DNA from 2 places in the Microbacterium sp. NPDC056044 genome. Region 2 is predicted to be linked to the other one. Evidence: predicted binding sites of a transcription regulator. Region 2 holds the regulator's gene; the other holds the start of a gene.
What was found. Region 2 encodes HrcA, which represses chaperone genes, less so after heat shock. Its sites were predicted from a motif close to TTNGCACTCGNNNNNNNCGAGTGCNAA; they were not measured.

Region 1 (10,895 bases), on a different contig from region 2:
GTCATCATGGGCTTCCTCGACAACGTGCTGCCGCTGCTCGCCCAGTCCGACATCCTCCCGATCACGAGCCAGCAGGCCGCCACGCTCCGATTCATCCTCGTCGGCGTTGCGCTCATGCTGATCGTCATCTTCCGCCCGCAGGGCATCTTCGGAAACAAGAGGGAGCTGACCTTTGTCAAGTAACCCGCCCAGCAACCCGCCCGCCGACGAGCCCGTCGTCCCCGCGGAGGGTGCCGCCGCGCCGGCGGCGCCGACCACGGGCGCGGTCACCACCGCGACCGGCAGCATCCGTCGTCCGAAGACCACCGGTCTCGCCAAGGGCGAGGCCGCACCCGGCGTCGCGAAGAACGACCCGATCCTCGTGATCGACGGCGTCACCCGCCGCTTCGGTGGTCTCACCGCCGTCGACGTCGAGCACCTCGAGATCCCGCGGAACGCGATCACGGCGCTCATCGGCCCCAACGGCGCCGGCAAGACGACACTCTTCAACCTGCTGTGCGGCTTCGACAAGCCCAACTCGGGGTCGTGGAGCTTCGACGGCCAGAACCTGTCGGGCATCCCGTCGTTCAAGGTCGCGCGCATGGGCCAGGTGCGCACGTTCCAGCTCACCAAGGCGCTGTCGCTGCTCACGGTGCTCGAGAACATGAAGCTCGGCGCCACCCGCCAGAAGGGCGAGAGCCTCTGGGCGAGCATCATCCCGGCGATCTGGCGCAAACAGGACAACGACATCGAGGACAAGGCGGTGGACCTGCTCCGGCGCTTCAAGCTCGACGCGAAGTCCGACGACTACGCCGCCTCGCTCTCGGGCGGACAGCGCAAGCTCCTCGAGATGGCGCGCGCCCTGATGAGCGACCCGACGCTCGTGATGCTCGACGAGCCCATGGCCGGCGTCAACCCGGCGCTGACGGAGTCGCTGCTCGACCACATCCTCGATCTCAAGGACCTCGGCATGACGGTGCTCTTCGTCGAGCACGACATGCACATGGTGCGGCACATCGCCGACTGGGTCGTCGTCATGGCCGAAGGCAAGGTCGTGGCCGAAGGCCCGCCCGAGACCGTCATGCAGGACCCAGCGGTGGTCGACGCGTATCTCGGCAGCCACCAGGACGTCGACCTCGGCGTCGTGACCGGCCGCGTGGCCGGCGAACTCGACGCGTCGGCGGAAGAGCTGCTCGAGGAGATCAAGGAGGCCGAGGAGGCCTCGATCGCCGAGGCCGAGGAGGAGAACAAGTGACCGACCCTTCGACAAGCGCAGGCCCCGGCGCGACAGCCGTCAAGAGCGACCGCATCGTCGTCGAGGTCAAGGACCTCACTGCGGGGTACCTCCCGGGCATCAACATCATCAACGGCGCCAACCTCGTCGCCCGCAAGGGCGAGCTGATCGGCATCATCGGCCCGAACGGCGCCGGCAAGTCGACGCTCCTGAAGTCGATCTTCGGCATGGTCAAGGTGCGCGGCGGCGAGATCACGGTCGACGGCGCGAGCGTCGTCGGGCTCAAGTCCGACAAGCTCGTGCAGCGCGGCGTCGGCTTCGTGCCGCAGACGAACAACGTCTTCCCGTCGCTCACCATCGAGGAGAACCTGCAGATGGGGCTGTACCAGCGCCCCAAGGTCTACGCCGAGCGCCTCGACTTCGTGACCGGCATCTTCGCCGAGCTGGGCAAGCGGCTCAAGCAGCGCGCCGGATCCCTCTCGGGCGGCGAGCGCCAGATGGTGGCGATGTCGCGCGCGCTCATGATGAACCCTTCCGTGCTGCTCCTCGACGAGCCGTCGGCGGGCCTGTCGCCGGTCCGCCAGGACGACGCCTTCATCCGCGTCTCCGACATCAACAAGGCCGGCGTGACGACGATCATGGTCGAGCAGAACGCCCGCCGCTGCCTGCAGATCTGCGACCGCGGCTACGTCCTCGACCAGGGCCGCGACGCCTACGAGGGCACCGGCCGCGAACTGCTCAGCGATCCCAAGGTCATCGGGCTCTACCTCGGCAGCCTCGGCGCCGACGGGTCCTGACGCCCGCACGCATATAAGAAGGAGGGGACCGGATGCTGCGGCATCCGGTCCCCTCCTTCTTATCTGTATGTGCCACCGGGGGCGGCGGGACGGCTCGGACCGCCGCAGGGAACGCGACAGGGCCCCGGATCGCTCCGGGGCCCTGCGCTGCGTCAGCCTGGCTTACAGGTCGATGCGGGTGGTGAGGTTGTCGGCACCGTACTGGAAGACACCGATGGTGGCCTCGGTCGGGTCGCCGTGCTCGTCGAACGTGATCGGGCCGGAGTAGCCGTCGTAGTCGGCCGTGCCGCCCCCGAGGATGATGTCGGCGCAGTCGGCGAACGACGTGCACTTCTCGCCGTCACCCGTACCGCCCGAGACCTCCTGCAGCTTCGCGGCGATGTCGGCCGGGTCGCTGGAGTTGGCGGCGAGCGAGGCGAGCGCGATCAGCACGACCGCGTCGTACGACTCGTTGCCGTACGAGAAGTCGGTCAGCTCGCTGTTGCCGTCGGCGACCCACCAGTCGTTCAGGCGGCCCTGGAATTCGGCGTCGGGCGCGGGACCCGCGGGGGTCGTGCCCTTCGCGCCTTCCATGCTCACGCCGGCAGGCCACTTCGGGTCGGAGCCGAAGTTCTTCAGGTTGCCGTCCACGAGGTAGAGGTCTTCGGCGGGGTAGCCGGCGGCGATGAGCGCCGGGCCGACCGTGAAGATCTCGTCGAACGTGATGAGCACGATGGCGTCCGGGTTCGAGGCGAGGATCGCGGAGATCTGCGCGTCGAAGTTGGTGTCACCGGTGTTGTACGACTGCTCGGCGACGATCTCGCCGCCCGAGCCGGTGAACACCTCCTGGAAGACCTCGTTCAGACCGGTGCCGTAGGCGTCGTTCTGGTACAGGACCGCGACGTTCTCGTGGCCGTCCTCGGCGACGACGTTGCCGAGCACCTCGCCCTGGAGCGTGTCGGCCGGAGCCGTGCGCCAGTAGAGGTTGTTGTCGTCCCAGTTGGTGAAGTCCAGCGACGTGTTGGCCGGCGAGAAGGTGATGATGCCCGCCGCGACCGCGTCGTCGAGGAAGAGCTTCGTCACACCCGACGACGCGGCACCGATGGCTGCCGTCACCTTCTCGGAGATGAGCTTCTGGATGGTGGTGGCGTAGGCCTTGTTGTCGGTGTCGCCCGAGTCGCCCCAGACGATGTCGCCGATGGTGATGCCCTTCGCAGCCTCGTTGATGTCGGCGGCCGCGAGTCCGACGCCGGCCTCCTCGGGCGGGCCGAGGTATGCCAGGCTGCCCGTCTGCGGCAGGATCGTGCCGATCTTGAGGGTGAGGTCGCGCTCCTCGGTGGGCGGCGTGGTCTCGTCGCCGCCACCGGTGCCCCCGCCGGCGCAGCCGGCGAGAACGAGGGCGCTGGCGCCAACGAGCGCGATGCCACCGAGGATGGTGGTCTTGCGCGAGCGGGTGAAGACGCTCATGTTGCTCCTTGCTGTGCGATTACAACGGGAACGGCTCGGGCGCCGACCCAGTGCACTAAACCTAATCGTCGGCAGGCTTCCGCAATGTTGCCTTTCGTTAACGATCTGTAACAGCTTGAAATCCGTGGTCGGAGGGCATTTTCGGGCCCTCTCGGGGACAGCGCGCTGTGGATAACTCGTCGAATCACTGTCCCGGAGGGCGGGACAGTGCGACGGATCCCTCCCCCGCGCCCCATACCCCTTGCGGGTATAGACTGGAGCGATCCGGTACCCCTCAGGGGTATCGCCGATCGACAGAGGAGATGTCATGGCCGAGGCCCAGTACACGGTGACGGGAATGAGCTGCGGGCACTGCGAGGCGTCCGTGCGCGGCGAGGTGTCCAAGCTCGACGGCGTGCAGGACGTCCAGGTGAGCGCCGCCGCCGGCACGCTCACCATCGTCTCCGCCGCCGAGCTCGCCGACGACGCCGTCATCGCCGCCGTCGACGAGGCCGGCTACACCGCGGTCCGCGCATGACGGGCGCCTCGGCCCCCGCCGCCCGGTTCGAACTCGAGATCGGCGGGATGACGTGCGCGTCGTGCGCCGCGCGGATCGAGAAGCGGCTGAACCGGATGGACGGGGTCGAGGCATCCGTCAACTACGCCACCGAGAAGGCGTTCGTCACCGCTCCCGCCGGGCTCGACCCGCTGACGCTCATCGAGGAGGTCGAGAAGACCGGCTACACGGCCGCCCTCCCCGCGCCGCCAGCGACCGAGCCCACTGCTGACCGGCCCGCCGCCGACCCGGAGCTCACGAGCCTCCGGCAGCGGCTCATCGGGTCGATCGTGCTGTCGGCGCCGGTGATCCTCCTGGCGATGATCCCGGCGCTGCAGTTCACGTACTGGCAGTGGGCGTCGCTGGCGCTCGCAGCGCCGGTCGTGGTGTGGGGCGCGTGGCCGTTCCACCGCGCCGCGTGGATCAACCTGCGCCACGGCGCCGCCACGATGGACACGCTCATCTCGCTCGGCGTCTCGGCGGCCTTCCTGTGGTCGCTGTACGCGCTGTTCTTCGGCCACGCGGGCATGCCGGGCATGACGCACACGTTCGAGTGGTCGGTGACGCCCGGCGACGGCGCCGGCGACATCTACCTCGAGGTCGCCGCCGGCGTCACGACGTTCGTGCTCGCAGGCCGGTACTTCGAGCAGCGGTCGAAGCGTCGTGCTGGCGCGGCGCTGCGCGCCCTGCTCGAGATCGGCGCGAAGGACGTCGCGGTGCTGCGCGCTTCGGGCGACGTGGGTGGCGGCCCGGGTGCCGGTGCTGCGGGCGTCGCGGGCCACATCGCGCTGGGCATGCCGGCGATCGGCTCCCCCGCGCCCGCACTGGTGGAAGTGCGCGTGCCCGTCGCCGACCTCCGCGTCGGCGAGGAGTTCGTCGTGCGGCCCGGCGAGAAGATCGCCACCGACGGCGTGGTGACCTCGGGCACCTCCGCCGTCGACGCCTCGATGGTCACGGGCGAATCGGTGCCCGTCGAGGTCGCGCCCGGCGACGCGGTCGTCGGCGCCACCGTCAACGCGGGCGGCCGCCTGGTCGTGCGCGCGACGCGCGTCGGCGACGACACGCAGCTCGCGCAGATGGCCCGGCTCGTGGAAGAGGCGCAGTCGGGCAAGGCCAAGGTGCAGCGCCTGGCCGACCGGATCTCGGGCATCTTCGTGCCCATCGTGCTGCTGATCTCGCTCGGCACGCTCGTGGCCTGGCTCCTGACCGGCGCCCCGGCATCCATGGCCTTCACCGCGGCGGTCGCCGTGCTCATCATCGCCTGCCCGTGCGCGCTGGGCCTCGCGACCCCGACCGCGCTGCTCGTCGGCACCGGCCGCGGCGCGCAGCTCGGCATCCTCATCAAGGGCCCCGAGGTGCTCGAGTCCACGCGCACCGTCGACACCGTCGTGCTCGACAAGACCGGCACCGTGACGAGCGGACGGATGTCGCTCATCGACGTCGTGGTCACCGGTTCGCTCGACCCGCACACGAACCAGGCGTCGGCCGCCCGCGCCGAGCTGCTGCGCCTCGCCGGAGCGCTCGAGCACGCCTCCGAGCACCCGATCGCGCAGGCGATCGCCCGCGCCGCAGCCGCCGAGGCCGGCACCCTTCCTCACGTCGAGTCGTTCCAGAACCTGCCGGGCAAGGGCGTCTCGGGCGTCGTGGAGGGCCACGCCGTCCTCGTCGGCCGTGAGACCCTGCTCGCCGAATGGTCGCTGACGCTCCCCGACGACCTCGCCGTGGCCAAGGCCGCGGCCGAGGCGCTGGGCCGCACCGCGGTGCTCGCCGCGTGGGACGGCGCCGTGCAGGGACTCCTCGTCGTCGCCGACCAGGTCAAGCCCACCAGCCGCGAGGCCGTCCGGCAGCTGACGGCTCTCGGGCTCACGCCGGTGCTCCTCACGGGCGACAACGCCGCCGCTGCCCGCGCGATCGCCGACGAGGTCGGCATCGATCGCGTGATCGCCGAGGTGCTGCCGCACGACAAGGTCGCCGTCGTCACCGAGCTCCAGGGCGAGGGCCGCGTCGTCGCGATGGTCGGCGACGGCGTGAACGACGCCGCCGCCCTCGCGCAGGCCGACCTGGGTCTCGCGATGGGAACGGGGACGGATGCCGCGATCGAAGCCTCCGACATCACCCTGGTCCGCGGCGACCTGCGCAGCGCCGCCGACGCCATCCGCCTCTCGCGCGCCACGCTCGGCACGATCAAGGTCAACCTGTTCTGGGCATTCGCGTACAACGTGGCCGCGATCCCGCTCGCGGCCCTGGGCCTTCTGAACCCTATGATCGCCGGGGCGGCGATGGCGTTCTCGAGCGTCTTCGTGGTGGGCAACAGCCTGCGCCTGCGGCGCTTCCGCAGCCTCTCGACCAGTCACCGTTGAAGGAGTCCGACATGACCGACACCGCCCTCGAGCACGTCCACACCGCCGACCACGCCCACCACGGTTACATCACCGACAAGGACAAGTACCTCAACCGCCTCAAGCGCATCGAAGGTCAGGCCCGCGGCATCCACAAGATGGTCGAGGACGAGAAGTACTGCATCGACATCCTCACCCAGATCAGCGCCCTGACGTCCGCCCTCGAGGCCGTCGCCGTGGGCCTCCTCGACGATCACCTCCGCCATTGCGTGGTGGATGCTGCGCGCCTCGGCGGCGCCGAAGCAGACGCCAAGATCACCGAGGCCACCCAGGCCATCGCCCGCCTCGTGCGCTGACGCGGGCGCCGGGGCGCAGCATCCGTCCCCGCCGGACTCGGAGATCCGCCGGAACTAGGCCGCGATGCGCGTGCGGCGGGCGTGGATGAGGGAGTCCGCCGTGAGGACGATGAGGGCGACCCACACCAGGCCGAAGCCGATCCATCGCTGCAGCGGCATAGGCTCGCCGAGCAGCAGCCAGCCGACGAGGAACTGCAGGATCGGCGCGACGAACTGCAGGAGTCCGATCGTGGTGAGCGACACGCGGCGCGCACCCGCGGCGAACAGCAGCAGCGGCACCGCGGTGATGACGCCGGTGAGGCTGAGGAGCACCGTGTGCTCCCAGCCGTACGCGCCCATCGTGAGGCCCTGGGTCGCGCCGACGACCACCAGCACCACCACCGCGATCGGCGAGAGCCACAGCGTCTCGAGGGTGAGGCCGCTCACGGCGTCGACCGACGGGCCCACCTTCTTCTTCACGAGACCGTAGGTGCCGAACGATGCGGCGAGGGTGAGCGCGATCCACGGGAAGGCGCCGTAGCCGACCACGATCACGCCGACCGCGGCCGCCGCGATGCCGATCGCGACCCACTGCGTCGCGCGCAGCCGCTCGCGCAGCACGAGCACGGCGAGCAGCACCGTCGCGATCGGGTTGATGAAGTACCCGAGGCTGGTCTCGATCACGTGACCGTTCAAGGCCCCGTAGATGAACACCTGCCAGTTGACGTAGATCAAGAGGCCCGCGACCACGGTGAGGCCGAGCACCCGCGGCTGCCGGAAGATCGCGGCCAGCCGCGGCCACGTGCGGGTCACGGTGAGAAGCAGCGCGCAGAAGACGAGCGACAGCAGGATGCGCCACGCCACGATCTCCCACGGCCCGGTCGGCGCGAGGAGGAAGAAGTACAGCGGAAGGAAGCCCCACAGCAGGTACGCCGAGAAGGTGAAGATCCCGCCGAGGCGGCGCTCCCGCGCCTCCGCCGCGTCGGTCACGGCCCTGCGGGTTCCGGTCGTGACACCGAGGTCCAGCGTCGTCGCGTCGTCGAGCCCGTCCACCACGTCGCGACCGGAAGGGGAGGACTGCTCGTGACTCACCGGGTCAGCCTACGCCCGCACCACGCGGGCCCGGCCCGCTGCGCCGGGGCCGCAGCATCCGTTCTCCGTCATCCGTGCCGCGATTCCTGCCACCGGGAACGGCGAGAGGGCCGGATGCCGAAGCATCCGACCCTCTCGTGTACGAAGTGCGCTGGGCTCAGCGAACGACGACGGCGAGCACGTCGCGAGCCGACAGGACGAGGAACTCGTCGCCGCCGAACTTGACCTCGGTGCCGCCGTACTTGCTGTAGATCACGCGGTCGCCGACGGCGACGTCGAGCGGGATGCGGTTGCCGTTGTCGTCGATACGACCCGGGCCCACCGCCACGACCTCGCCCTCCTGGGGCTTCTCCTTGGCGGTGTCGGGGATGACCAGACCGCTGGACGTGGTCTGCTCAGCCTCGACCTGCTTGATGACGATGCGGTCCTCGAGCGGCTTGATGGAAACCGACACGGTCTACCTCTTCTTTCTTGAGACTAAGACTCGTTAGCACTCTGACGTTGAGAGTGCTGACAGCAGTCTAGGCAACCGGCTGGCACTCATGCAACGTGAGTGCCAATGAGTCGTCACACGGATGCCTGCCCCGCCGTCTCGCAGAACCGGACAGCGATATGCCCGAGTTGTATCACGGCACGGATCACGCCCCTCCCCTACAGCGGAGACGATTCCGACACAACCCCTCGCGCTTCGCCGTTCGCGGTGGTAGACCTGACCGCAGGGGGTTGTCCTGGACCTGGGGATATTCGGGCATGAGCGCATTCGTGCTCGCGGTGGACATCGGCACGAGCCGCACTGCGGCGTCCACGGCGAGAATCAGCACAGAAGGAACGGTCGAGACGGCGCGGTTCGCGCTCGGCCGGCAAACGGACAGCGCACCGACAGCGGTGTTCGTCTCGAACGACGATCTGCTCTTCGGGGAGGCTGCGGAGAGACGGGGGCTCGCTCAACCGGATCGACTCGTGCGCGAGTTCAAGCGCCGGGTCGGCGACGATGTTCCCGTCGTGGTGGACGGCCGCAGGTACGCTCCCGAGGATCTGTACGCGCGCACCGTGGCATGGGTGACGGATGCCGTCGCCGAACGTGAGGGACGCCAGCCCGAGACGATCGTGGCCACCATCCCCGTGGAGTGGGGCGACTATCGCCGCAGCCTCGTCGCCGCAGCCCTGGCCCGTGAGCTGCCGTGCCGTGTCGAGCTCGTCACCGAGCCGGTCGCTGCCGCGTGGCACTACCTGGCCTCGTCGGAGCTCGAAGAGGGCCACGCGCTCGCCGTGTACGACCTCGGCGGAGGCACGTTCGATGTCGCCCTCGTGGGGCGTGCCGCCGGCGGCGCGCTGGAGGTGATCGGCACTCCGACCGGGATCGCCGACTTCGGGGGCGCGGACTTCGACGACCTCGTGCTCCGCCACACGCTCGCGGCCGCCGGCCTGTCCGCGGCGGATCTCGCATCGGCCCCAGACGCCCGCATGGCACTCGCTGCGCTCCGCCGCGAGTGCGTCGAGGCGAAGGAGAGCCTGTCGTTCGACTCGGAGGCCGCGATCCCCGTCTTCGTCGCGGCCGCGAGCACGACGGTGCGCATCACGCGCGCGGAGTTCGAGGGCCTCATCGAACAGGGCATCGAACGGACGATCGACCTGCTCCAGGCCGAGCTCGAGAAGAGCGACGTCGGCGGTCGACTCGATGCGATCCTGCTGACCGGCGGCTCGTCGCGCATTCCGCGCGTCGCGCAGCTCCTGTCGGAGCGGTGCGACGCCCCGGTGGCGGTCGATGCCGATCCCAAGGCGATCGTCGCACTCGGGGCCGCGCGCATCATGGCCGAGCACCTGCTGCAGGGCACAGCGCCTGCCGGTGTCCCGGCGGCTGCGACGCTGGTCCTCGCCGCCGCGGGCGGTGCCGACGAGCTCGACGCGGTGGACGAGGCCGCCGCGCCGGCTGTCACCCGCGACGACGCGGGCGAGCCCGCCGCTCGGCGACGCTGGCTCCGCCGACTGCCCGTGACAGCCTCCCTGGCCGCAGGCTCGCTGGTGCTCGCCAGCGGCATCGTGCTGGCCGGAGCGACCGAGCTGGGAAGCGGAACGCGCCCCGCCGAAGCCACCGGCGCCGATTCGTTCGCGAACTGGCTGGGGGTGCGGCTGAGCGACGGCGCGGCGGCGGCAGAGCCGAACGCCGCAGCGCAGCCGCCGTCCTCGACACCGCAGCCGCCAGCGAGCAGCACACCGCCCAAGACGTCGGCGCCGAACCCGCGTCAGCGGGTCGCAGAGCGGTCGACCGAAGCCAGCGAGCAGGAGGCCGCGGAGGCGCAGCAGCGCACCGGCTCGTCGTCGACGAGTCCGGCGGCGACCAGTTCCGGCACGAAGGCGGGCTCCGGCACGAAGGCGGGCTCCAGCACGAAGGGCGACTCCGACACGAAGGACCCCTCGGATCAGCCGTCGACTCCCTCCGACGTCGACCCGGAAGCCGAGCCGCCCACCGATCCGCAGCCCGAGCCGCAGCCGGAACCGCAGCCGGAACCGACCACGAACCCCCAACCCCAGCCGACCCCCGAGCCGGCGACCGATCCGCAGCCCGAGCCCACCCCCCAGCCGACGACCGATCCGCAGCCCGAGCCGACTCCTGAGCCGACACCCGAGCCGACACCGGAGCCGACGACCGATCCACAGCCCGAGCCGACACCCACCCCGGAGCCCCAGGCGCCGGCCCCCGAGCCGGAACCCACTCCCCTTGCACCCGAGCCGACACCGGAGCCCCCGGCGCCCGAGCCCGAACCGCCCGCACCCGACCCCGAGCCGACACCCCAGGCGTCTCTCCCGGAGCCCGTGTGATGACCGGAGCATCCCACCTGGTGCGGCTCGACAACGCCCCGCTCCACATCACACCGTCATCCCTTCCGGCTGATGCCCTGCTCGGCTTCGTCGGGCTCGACGCGTTCCGCTTTCCCGGCGAAGCCGCGCGGGCGGTCATCTGCGGCGCGGCCGGTGCGGGCAAGACGACTCTCCTCCACCGGGTCGCACGACTCCTCGCCGCCGAGGGCACCCCGTCCGCCGCGCTCCGCGACGGGACGGACGTGCGTGCGCTGGCACCCGATCTCGTGCTTCTGGTCGACGACGCTCACCTGCTCGCCGAACACCGCGTCGCCGCTC
Region 2 (10,895 bases):
CCGGTGCCGTTCGAGATCGTCCCGACGCCGGGCGCGCCGGTCACCGGCTTCGGGCCGGAGTGGCCCATCGTGCCGACGTCGCTCACCGAGCTGCTGCTCGATTTCGAAGACCGGTACGGCGATCGCCTCCCGCCGCTCGTCATCGGCGAGAACGGGGCGTCGTTCCCGGAGCCGGATCACGTCGACGGGCCTGTCGCCGACGACGACCGCATCGCCTACCTCGCCGGCCACATCGAGGCGGTGGGCGCGGCGGTGGCCGCCGGCGTCGACGTGCGCGAGTACACGGTGTGGTCACTCCTGGACAACTTCGAGTGGGCCGACGGCTGGACCCAGCGGTTCGGGCTCGTGCACGTCGACTTCGACACCGCGGCCCGCACGCCGAAGGCGTCGTTCGACTGGTACCGCGCCCTCATCGCGGAGGCACGCGCGTGAGCGCGCGCACGGGCGCCAAGGTCGGCGCGGGCTGGTTCACCCTCTTCACGCTCGCGTGGCTGGCGCTGTGGACGGTGCAGCTCACGCCGCTGCAGCTGCTCATCCCGCTGCAGCTCAACACTCCTGACGACGCCGACGGCTGGGTGTCGGGCGTGGTGTCGTCCGGGCTCGTGTTGGCGATCGGCGGCATCGCCGGCGTGATCGCCGCCCCGGTCGCGGGCGGGCTGTCCGACCGCACGCGCGGGCGGATGGGCCGACGCCGCCCGTGGGCACTCGGGGGAGTGTGGCTCGGCACCGCGTCCCTCGCCGGCATCGCCTTCGCCTCCGGCCCGTGGGGCGTGGGACTCGCCTGGGTCGGCGTCTCCGTCGGCGTCGCCGTCGCCTCTGCGGCCTTCACCGCGCTCATCGCCGACCAGCTGACGACGCAGCGGGGCGCAGCATCCGCCGCCGTCTCTTCGTCGCAGGCACTCGGCATCGTCGTGGGTGTCGGCGTCATCGTGCTGCTCGAGCTCGGCGTCGTGGTCGGCTACCTCGTGCTCGCGGGCTTCCTCGCGGTCGTCGGCACGGCGGCGGCGCTGCTGCTGCCCGACCCGCCGGCGCGCGCCGACGTGGCCGTGGCCCGCCAGGTGCGCACCATCGGCGAGCGGCTCGCGGCCCTGCGCGACCGCGACTTCGCGTGGCTGCTCGCGGGGCGGCTCACAGTGAACATCGGCAACGCGCTCGGCACCGGCCTGCTGCTGTTCTTCCTGCTCTACGGGCTGCAGCGCGATCCGGCGACGGCCGAGGACGAGCTGCTGCTGCTCATCCTCGTGTACACCGTGTTCGTGGTGGGCTCCTCGATCGCGTCGGGGTGGATCTCGGACCGCACCGGACGACGGATCCCCTTCGTGGTGTGGTCGGCCGTGGTCCAGGGACTTGCGTCGATCATCCTGGTGGTCGCGCCGTCTCTCACGTCGGCGATGATCGCCGCGGCGCTCCTCGGCGTGGGGTACGGCGCCTACATGTCGGTGGGCCTCGCGCTCGGCACGGACCTGCTGCCGCACCCCGAGGACCACGCGCGCGACCTCGGATTCGTGAACGTCTCTGCCAGCCTGGGCCAGCTGATCGGGCCGCTCCTCGGCGCGGGGCTGGTGGCCCTCGTCGGCGGCTTCTGGCTGCTGTTCCTCGTGGGAGGTGTGCTGTCGATCGCCGGCGGCTTCATGACCTATGCGATCCGCAGCCGCGACCGCCAGCCGTCAGCCGTGTGATGCCTCGAGCGTGGTGAGCGCGACCTCGAGTACGGCGTCGAACACGCGCGGGCGCATGACGGTCACATGGTGGGTCGTCCGCGGCACGACGATGAGCTCCGCGTGCTGGGCGACCCTCATGAACAGCTTCTCGTTCACCCGCAGCTGGTCGTACTGACCGTTGACGAACCAGAGCGGCACCTCGATGCGGTGCAGCGCCGCGAGCAGGTCGAGCACGGAGAGGCTTCGCAGGGCCACGTCCTGCGCATCCAGCGCGTAGCCGCCCGCCCCGAAGTCGGCGCGGGTCTCGTCGGGGAGGATGCGGTCGAGCATGCGGTCGGTCAGCCACATCCCGCGGTCGGGCAGCGAGTCGAAGCCGCGGGCCAGCACGCGGTAGGTCGCCAGCCCGATCCCGCGGGGGATCGCGGTGCAGGACGCCGCGACGAAGCCCGCCACCGGCGGCGGCTGCTCCGCCCCGACGTACTCGATGCACAGGAGCCCGCCCATCGAGTGGCCCGTGAGCAGCACCGGCCCGTGCTCTGCGGCGGCGCGCACGGCGGTGTCGATCGTCTCGAGCGCCGAGGCGAGCGTGAATTCCTCGGCCATGCGTGCTCCGTGGCCAGGGAGGTCCACCGCGGTGACCGGGTTGCCGCGCGCGGTCAGGTACTCGGTCTGGGCGCGCCACATCGTCGCGGACGTCCGGATGCCGTGCACGAGCACGACCTGGACGACCATGACGCCAGGGTAGCGGGGGAGTCTCGCCCGCGTGCGGGCACCCGTACAATCGTCTGGACATGTCACCGCGCGCCCTGAAGCCCCTCGAGCCCTCTGCCACGCCGCCCGAGCTGATCCGCAACTTCTGCATCATCGCCCACATCGACCACGGCAAGTCGACGTTGGCCGACCGCATGCTGCAGATCACCGGCGTCGTCTCCGACCGCGACATGCGCGCGCAGTACCTCGACCGCATGGACATCGAGCGCGAGCGCGGCATCACGATCAAGTCGCAGGCGGTGCGCATGCCGTGGGCGACCGCCGACCAGACCTTCGCGCTCAACATGATCGACACGCCCGGCCACGTCGACTTCACGTACGAGGTCTCGCGCTCGCTCGCCGCGTGCGAGGGCGCGATCCTCCTCGTCGACGCCGCGCAGGGAATCGAGGCGCAGACGCTCGCGAACCTCTACCTCGCGCTCGAGAACGACCTGCACATCATCCCGGTGCTCAACAAGATCGACCTGCCCGCCGCCGACCCTGAGAAGTACGCGGCGGAGCTCGCGGGCCTCATCGGCGGCTCTCCCGACGACGTGCTGCGCGTCAGCGGCAAGACCGGCATGGGCGTCGAGACGCTGCTGGACCGCATCGTCGAGCAGATCCCCGCTCCGAAGGGGAACGCGGATGCCCCGGCCCGCGCCATGATCTTCGACTCGGTGTACGACTCCTACCGCGGCGTCGTGACGTACGTCCGCATGGTCGACGGCAAGCTGGAGCCGCGCGAGCGCATCCAGATGATGTCGACGAAGGCGACGCACGACCTCCTCGAGATCGGCGTGTCGAGCCCCGAGCCCGTGCCGACGAAGGGTCTGGGCGTCGGCGAGGTCGGCTACCTCATCACCGGCGTGAAGGACGTCCGCCAGTCCAAGGTCGGCGACACGGTGACCAACCAGCGCAAGCCCGCGACCGATGCGCTCGCCGGCTACACGGATCCGAAGCCGATGGTGTTCTCGGGGATCTACCCCATCGACCAGAGCGACTACGCCGACCTCCGCGAGGCGCTGGACAAGCTGAAGCTCTCGGACGCGTCGCTGCAGTACGAGCCCGAGACGTCGGTGGCGCTCGGCTTCGGGTTCCGCTGCGGCTTCCTGGGGCTGCTGCACCTCGAGATCATCACCGAGCGCCTCTCGCGCGAGTTCGACCTCGACCTCATCACCACGGCGCCGTCGGTGACCTACGAGGTGACCACCGACACCGGCGAGACCGTGGTCGTCACCAACCCGAGCGAGTACCCCGACGGTCGCGTCGCGGAGGTGTCCGAGCCGGTCGTGAAGGTCGGCATCCTGCTGCCGAAGGACTACGTCGGCACCGTCATGGAGCTGTGCCAGTCCCGCCGCGGGTCGCTGCTGGGCATGGACTACCTCAGCGAGGACCGCGTCGAGCTGCGGTACCACATGCCGCTCGGCGAGATCGTGTTCGACTTCTTCGACCAGCTGAAGTCCAAGACGCAGGGCTACGCGAGCCTGGACTACGAACCCGCCGGCTCGCAGACCGCCGACCTCGTGAAGGTCGACATCCTGCTGCAGGGCGACAAGGTCGACGCGTTCAGCTCGATCGTGCACCGCGAGAAGGCCTACGCCTACGGCACGATGATGACCGAGCGCCTGCGCAAGCTCATCCCGCGCCAGCAGTTCGAGGTGCCGATCCAGGCCGCCATCGGCGCCCGCATCATCGCCCGCGAGAACATCCGCGCGATGCGCAAGGACGTGCTCGCCAAGTGCTACGGCGGCGACATCTCCCGCAAGCGCAAGCTCCTCGAGAAGCAGAAGGAGGGTAAGAAGCGCATGAAGATGGTCGGTCGCGTCGAGGTCCCCCAGGAGGCGTTCATCGCCGCGCTCTCGGGTGACGTCGAGGGTCCTGCCAAGAAGTGATGCGCCGGGCGAAGTAGGCTGGAATCCATGCGTCGAGGAACCTTCCGGGACGACACCGTCGACTATGCCGCTGTCGGGGCGACCCAGGCGCCGGATCTGATGCAGTATCCGCCGGAGCGCAGCATCCCGGCGGAGCAGTCGTGGCGGATCGGCAGCGGCGAAGCCCGCTTCCGCGCCGCGGGCGAGGCGCTCATGTCGTGGACGGCGCAGCGCGGGGCGGGTCTCAAGCTCACCGACGTGCGACCCGCGTCCGGCCCGATGTACTCGGGCGTGAGCTTCGACGCCGAGGGCCACCCCGTGGGGCCCAGTCGTTCGGAGGCGGAGCAGCGGTTCGACGCCGACGGCACGCCCTTCGTCGGCGCCGGAACGACGATCCGCGTCGACGGCCGCGTGAACGGCCTGCGTGTCGACGCGGAGCTGCGCGTCATCTTCGCGGTCGAGGAGCCCCGCCGCGTCGGATTCGCGCTCGGCACCGTCAGCGACTCCGTCGTCAGCGGCGAGGAGTCGTTCATGCTCGACTGGTACGACAACGACGAGGTCTGGTTCACGGTGCGCGCCTTCGACGCGCCACGCGCCGTGCTCTACCGGATGTTCCGCGGCCTGACGAAGCGTCGCCGTCGCGAGCTGTTCACGCGGTATCTGCGGGCGATCTCGCCCCTGTACACGACTCCCGCGTGACGCGCTGATGGGCTCCGCTCTTCCGCTCGGCGAGCCCGTTCCGCCGGACGGCTCGCTCCCTCGGGGCACCCGCATCGACCCGGCGAGCGAGTTCAGCGTGTACCTGCACGTGCCGTTCTGCCGCGTCCGCTGCGGCTACTGCGACTTCAACACGTACACGTCGTCCGAACTGCGCGGCGCGCGGCAGGACGAGTACGCCGACACGCTCCTCCGCGAGATCGCGCTGGCGGCGCCCGTGCTCGAACGCGCGGGCGGCACCCGTCCCGCCTCGACGGTCTTCTTCGGCGGCGGCACGCCGACGCTCCTCCCGCCCGGCGACCTCGCGCGCATGCTCGCCGGCGTGCGCGACACGTTCGGCATCGCCGACGGCGCAGAGGTCACGGTCGAGGCCAACCCCGACACCGTCACGCCGGCGGTCGCCGCCGAGCTCGCCGCATCCGGCGTCACCCGGCTGTCGGTCGGCATGCAGTCGGCCGTCCCGCACGTACTCGCCGCGCTCGACCGCACGCACGACCCCGACAACGTCCGCACCGCGGTCGCGGCGGCGCGCGGCGCGGGGCTCGACGTGAGCGTGGACCTCATCTACGGCGCACCGGGCGAGTCGCTCGACGACTGGCGGTCCTCCGTGGAGGCGGCCGTGGCGCTCGAGCCCGACCACATCTCGGCCTACGCGCTCATCATCGAGGACGGCACGAAGCTCGCCCGCCAGATCCGCCGCGGTGAGGTCGCCGCCCCCGACGACGACCTGCAGGCCGACATGTACGAGCTCGTCGACGATCGCCTCGCGGGCGCGGGCTTCGACTGGTACGAGGTGTCGAACTGGGCGCGCGGCGACGCGCACCGCTCGCGGCACAATCTCGCGTACTGGGTCGGCGCGGACTGGTGGGGGTTCGGCCCCGGCGCGCACAGCCACATCGCCGGCGTGCGGTTCTGGAACGTCAAGCACCCCGCCGCCTACGCGCAGCGGCTCGCGGCGGGCGAGTCGCCGGCGGCGGGGCGGGAGATCCCGGATGCTGCGGCCCGCACCCTCGAGACGGTCCTGCTGCGCACGCGCATCCGTGAGGGGCTGCCCGTCGAGGAGCTCCTCGGCGAGGGCCGGCACGCCGTCGCCGCGCTGATCGCGGACGGCCTCATCGAGGGTCCTGCAGCGCTGCGAGGACGGGTCGTGCTCACGCGTCGCGGGCGCCTCCTCGCCGACGCGGTGGTCCGCGCCCTGACCGACTGACGCCGCGCACCGCCCGCGCCCGCGAGAGCGACGCGATCGGACGCTGCGTCGCTCGACGATCCTGACAGGGGCATCGGCTAGAATTGGCACTCCAGTCATGCGAGTGCCAGCTCCGGCGTGAGGAGGCGGGATGGTCAGCGAACGAGGCCTGCAGGTGCTGCGGGCGATCGTCCAGGACTACGTCGACACGCGCGAGCCGGTCGGCAGCAAGGCGATCGTCGAGCGCCATGCCTTCGGCGTGTCGGCGGCGACCATCCGCAACGACATGGCGCTGCTCGAGGACGAAGAGCTCATCGTCGCGCCGCACACCTCGTCGGGCCGCGTGCCGACCGACAAGGGCTACCGCGTGTTCGTCGACCATCTCGCCGAGCTCCGGCCCCTCTCGCCGGCGCAGCGCTCCGCCATCGCGACGTTCCTCGACGGCTCGGGCGACCTCGACGACGTGCTCGTGCGCACCGTGCGTGCGCTCACACAGCTGACCGGTCAGGTCGCGATCGTGCAGTACCCGTCGTTCGCGCGGGCGACCGTCACTCACGTCGAGCTCGTGCAGCTCGGCGGCGGCCGCATGCTCGTCATCGTCGTCACCGACACCGGCCGCGTATCGCAGCGCCTGACGTTCGTCGGCGAGGACTTCGACGACGCCGACCTCGCCCGCATCCGCACCGGGCTCGGCACGCTCCTGGTCGGCCGGCCCGTCCGCGAAGGACTGCAGCGCATCGCCGAACGGCTCGACGGCCCCGACACGCAGGCCCCCGCGCACGAGCGCGCCACCGACGAGATCGTGCGCGCCGTCGCCGAGGAGCTCGAGGAGTTCCGCCAGGACAAGCTGGTGATGGCGGGCAGCGCCAATCTCGCGCGCCGCGAGTCCGACTTCCGCGGCAGCATCTATCCGCTCCTCGAGGCGATCGAGGAGCAGGTGACGCTGTTGCGGCTGATGGGCGAGATGGTCGCCGACGAACAGGGCCTGGCGGCCAGCATCGGCCGCGAGAACGAGGCGTTCGGCCTGGCCGAGGCATCCGTCGTCGCCAGCGACTACGACGCGACGGGCTCGCTCGCCCGCGTCGGCGTGCTCGGCCCGACACGCATGGACTACCCCACGAACCTCGCGACGGTCCGCGCCGTCGCGCGCTATCTCACGCGCATGCTCGAGCAGGACGACAGCTCCCGCTGACGCACGCGCGCACACACGATCCCGCGGCATCGCCGCGGCAGGAAGGCGAAAGTGGCTGACCACTACGAGGTCCTCGGCGTCGCACGCGACGCCTCCACCGACGAGATCAAGAAGGCGTACCGGCGGCTGGCCCGGCAGCTGCACCCGGATGTGAACCCGGGGGAGGAGGCGTCCGAGCGATTCAAGCTCGTGACGCACGCGTACGACGTGCTGAGCGACCCCGAGCAGCGCGCCCGCTACGACATGGGCGGGAACGAATCGCCGTTCGGCGGCGCGGGCGGCTTCGGCGGCTTCAACGACATCTTCGAGACGTTCTTCGGGGCGGCCGGCGGCTCGCGCGGCGGGCGCCCCCGGTCGCGCCGCGAGCGCGGCCAGGACGCGCTCGTGCGGGTCACGCTCGAGCTCGGCGACGTCGTTTTCGGCACGCACCGCGACATCGAGGTCGACACCGCCGTGGTGTGCGAGACCTGCCAGGGCTCGTGCTGCCAGCCGGGCACCAGCCCGGTCACGTGCGACATCTGCCACGGCACCGGCAACGTGCAGCGACAGGTCCGCAGCCTCCTCGGCAACGTCGTCACGACGCAGCCGTGCAACGTGTGCCAGGGCTACGGCACGACGATCCCGTACCCGTGCGCCACGTGCCAGGGCCAGGGCCGCGTCCGGGCGCGCCGCACCGTGTCGCTCGACATCCCCGCGGGCGTCGAGACGGGCCTGCGCCTCCAGCTTCCCGGCTCGGGCGAGGTCGGGCAGGCCGGCGGCCCCAACGGCGACCTCTACATCGAGGTGACCGTCCAGCCGCACGAGGTGTTCAGCCGCGACGGCGACGACCTGCTGGCGACGCTCGAGGTGTCGATGCCCGACGCGATCCTCGGCACCACCACGACGATCCAGTCGCTCGACGGCGCCGTCGACCTCGAGGTGCGGCCGGGCGTGCAGGCCGGCGACATCCTCACGATCAAGGGCCGCGGCATCACACCGCTGCGCGGCTCGCAGCGCGGCGACCTCAAGGTCGGCGTGCACGTGGTCACACCGACGCGCCTCGACCACAAGGAGCGCGCCCTCATCGAGGAGTTCGCCAAGCGGACCAAGGCGCCCTCCCCGAAGCTCGCCGAGTTCCACCAGGGCCTGTTCGCCAAGCTGCGCGACCGCTTCCGGAACGGCTGACCCGTGGCCCTCCACTTCCTCCTCGACCCGCCCGTCGACGCCGCCGCGGGCGACACGGTCACGCTCACCGGCGCGGAGGCCCACCACGCCTCCACCGTCCGCCGGGTGCGGGTCGGCGAGGAGGTGACGGTCGGCGACGGCCGCGGCGCCTGGCTCACGGGCGCCGTCGAGTCGGTGGCGCCGCGCGAGGTCGTGGTGCGCATCGACGGACGGACGGATGCCGCGCCCCCGCGCCCGCGCATCGTGCTCGTGCAGGCGCTGGCCAAGGGCGATCGCGACGAGCTCGCGGTCCAGGCGGCGACCGAGCTCGGCGTCGACGAGATCGTGCCGTGGCAGGCGGCGCGGAGCGTCTCGCGATGGGACGCCGCCAAGGCGGCGAAGGGCCGGGCGCGGTGGGCGACCATCGTGCGGGAGGCCGCGAAGCAGGCGCACCGCGCGTGGGTGCCGGAGGTGGCGGAGCTGACCTCGACCGCCGCGTTGGCGCGCCGGGCCGCAGCATCCATCGTCCTGATCCTGGAACCGACGGCGACCGAGCCGCTCAGCGGGCTCGCGGTCGAGGCCGCTGAAGAGCGCGACATCGTGCTCGTCGTCGGACCCGAGGGCGGCATCGCCCCGGAGGAGCTCGAGACGCTCGCCGCGGCCGGTGCACGGCTCGTGCGCCTCGGCGACACCGTGCTGCGCACCTCGACCGCGGGCCCCGCGGCGCTGGCCGTCGTCAGCACGGCGCTCGGCCGCTGGTGAACCCCGCGCCTCAGCCGTCCCCGCCCGCACCCCCGTCGGTAGACTTGCGGCATGAGTGAACCGTCGATCTTCACGCGCATCCTGGACGGCGAGATCCCGTCCGAGATCATCGCAGAGACCGAGAACGCATTCGCCATCCGTGACATCGCCCCGAAGGCGCCCGTGCACCTGCTGGTGATCCCCAAGACCGACGAGTACCGCAACGTCGTCGAGCTCGCCGCCGGCGACCCCGACCTCATGGCAGAACTCGTGGGCCTTGCCAACACCGTCGCCGCCGAGCACTCGGACGGCGACTTCCGCCTGGTCTTCAACACCGGCCCGCACGCGGGCCAGACCATCTTCCACGTGCACGCCCATGTGCTCGCGGGAGGCCTCGAAGAGAAGAGCCTCGGTGCCTGATCAACCTTCCCCTGAGACCGTGAGCGACCACGTCGAGGTCGACGGCGTCGCGATGGTGCAGCTGCTGGGTCCTCAGGACCGCCTGCTGCGGGTCGTCGAGAAGGAGCATCCGGATGTCGATGTGCATGTGCGGGGCAACGAGATCACCCTCACCGGCGAGGCGCCGGCCGTCGCGGCGGCCCGGACGCTGGTCGACGAACTCATCGCGATGACCAAGGCGGGCCAGTCGCTCGGCGAGGACGACGTCGCCTCGTCGAACCGCATCCTGCGCAGCGACGGCGGCCCCCGCCCCTCCGAGGTGCTGGGGGAGGCGATCCTCTCGTCGCGCGGCAAGGTGATCCGCCCGAAGACCCTCGGCCAGAAGGCGTACGTCGACGCCATCGAAGAGAACACGATCGTGTTCGGCATCGGCCCCGCCGGCACCGGCAAGACGTACCTCGCGATGGCGAAGGCCGTCCAGGCGCTGCAGCGCAAGGAGGTCGACCGGATCATCCTGACCCGCCCGGCCGTCGAAGCTGGCGAACGGCTCGGGTTCCTGCCCGGCACGCTCACCGACAAGATCGATCCGTACCTGCGCCCCCTGTACGACGCGCTCAACGAGATGATGGACCCCGAGATCGTCCCCAAGCTCATGGCGACGGGCACGATCGAGGTCGCGCCGCTGGCGTACATGCGCGGCCGCACGCTCAACAACTCGTTCGTCGTGCTCGACGAGGCGCAGAACACCACGCCCGAGCAGATGAAGATGTTCCTCACGCGGCTCGGGTTCGGCACGCGCATGGTCGTCACCGGCGACATCACGCAGATCGACCTGCCGCAGGGTGCGTCGGGCCTCCGGCTCGTCACGCGGGTGCTCGACAGCATCGACGACATCCACTTCTCGTACCTGACCAGCGAGGACGTCGTGCGCCACTCCCTCGTCGGCCGCATCGTCGACGCGTACAGCGAGTACGACGAGCGCCGCATCGCCGCGCGTCGCGAGCGGGACGAGGCATCCGAATTCGCCAACCGCGCCGAGCGGCGCGCCGGCATCGCCCGCAGCGGCGGACCCCGTGACCACCTTCCGAAGCGAGGACGCCCATGACCATCGAGATCGGCAACGAGTCCGGGATCGCCGTCGACGAGACGGTGCTGCTGCGCCTCATGGAGCACAACCTCGCGGAGCTGCATGTCAGCCCCGACGCCGACGTCGCGATCCTGCTCGTCGACGAGGG

Region 1: the regulator HrcA is predicted to act here: its motif matches at 8,291-8,317, upstream of groES (co-chaperone GroES).

The regions. Positions count from the first base shown of each region.
Region 1 is NZ_JBHJWZ010000006.1:325,937-336,831, reverse strand. It holds gene ACFC1I_RS18695 (branched-chain amino acid ABC transporter permease) at 1-183, shown strand, start outside; gene ACFC1I_RS18690 (ABC transporter ATP-binding protein) at 287-1,234, shown strand; gene ACFC1I_RS18685 (ABC transporter ATP-binding protein) at 1,231-2,010, shown strand; gene ACFC1I_RS18680 (ABC transporter substrate-binding protein) at 2,173-3,456, opposite strand; gene ACFC1I_RS18675 (heavy-metal-associated domain-containing protein) at 3,764-3,973, shown strand; gene ACFC1I_RS18670 (heavy metal translocating P-type ATPase) at 3,970-6,351, shown strand; gene ACFC1I_RS18665 (metal-sensitive transcriptional regulator) at 6,363-6,686, shown strand; gene rarD (EamA family transporter RarD) at 6,741-7,655, opposite strand; gene groES (co-chaperone GroES) at 7,915-8,211, opposite strand; gene ACFC1I_RS18650 (Hsp70 family protein) at 8,508-10,577, shown strand; gene ACFC1I_RS18645 (LuxR C-terminal-related transcriptional regulator) at 10,577-10,895, shown strand, end outside.
Region 2 is NZ_JBHJWZ010000001.1:633,694-644,588, reverse strand. It holds gene ACFC1I_RS03060 (GH1 family beta-glucosidase) at 1-432, shown strand, start outside; gene ACFC1I_RS03055 (MFS transporter) at 429-1,679, shown strand; gene ACFC1I_RS03050 (alpha/beta fold hydrolase) at 1,668-2,393, opposite strand; gene lepA (translation elongation factor 4) at 2,453-4,303, shown strand; gene ACFC1I_RS03040 (DUF1990 family protein) at 4,331-4,981, shown strand; gene hemW (radical SAM family heme chaperone HemW) at 4,989-6,206, shown strand; gene hrcA (heat-inducible transcriptional repressor HrcA) at 6,337-7,377, shown strand; gene dnaJ (molecular chaperone DnaJ) at 7,429-8,541, shown strand; gene ACFC1I_RS03020 (16S rRNA (uracil(1498)-N(3))-methyltransferase) at 8,545-9,282, shown strand; gene ACFC1I_RS03015 (HIT domain-containing protein) at 9,334-9,681, shown strand; gene ACFC1I_RS03010 (PhoH family protein) at 9,734-10,765, shown strand; gene ybeY (rRNA maturation RNase YbeY) at 10,762-10,895, shown strand, end outside.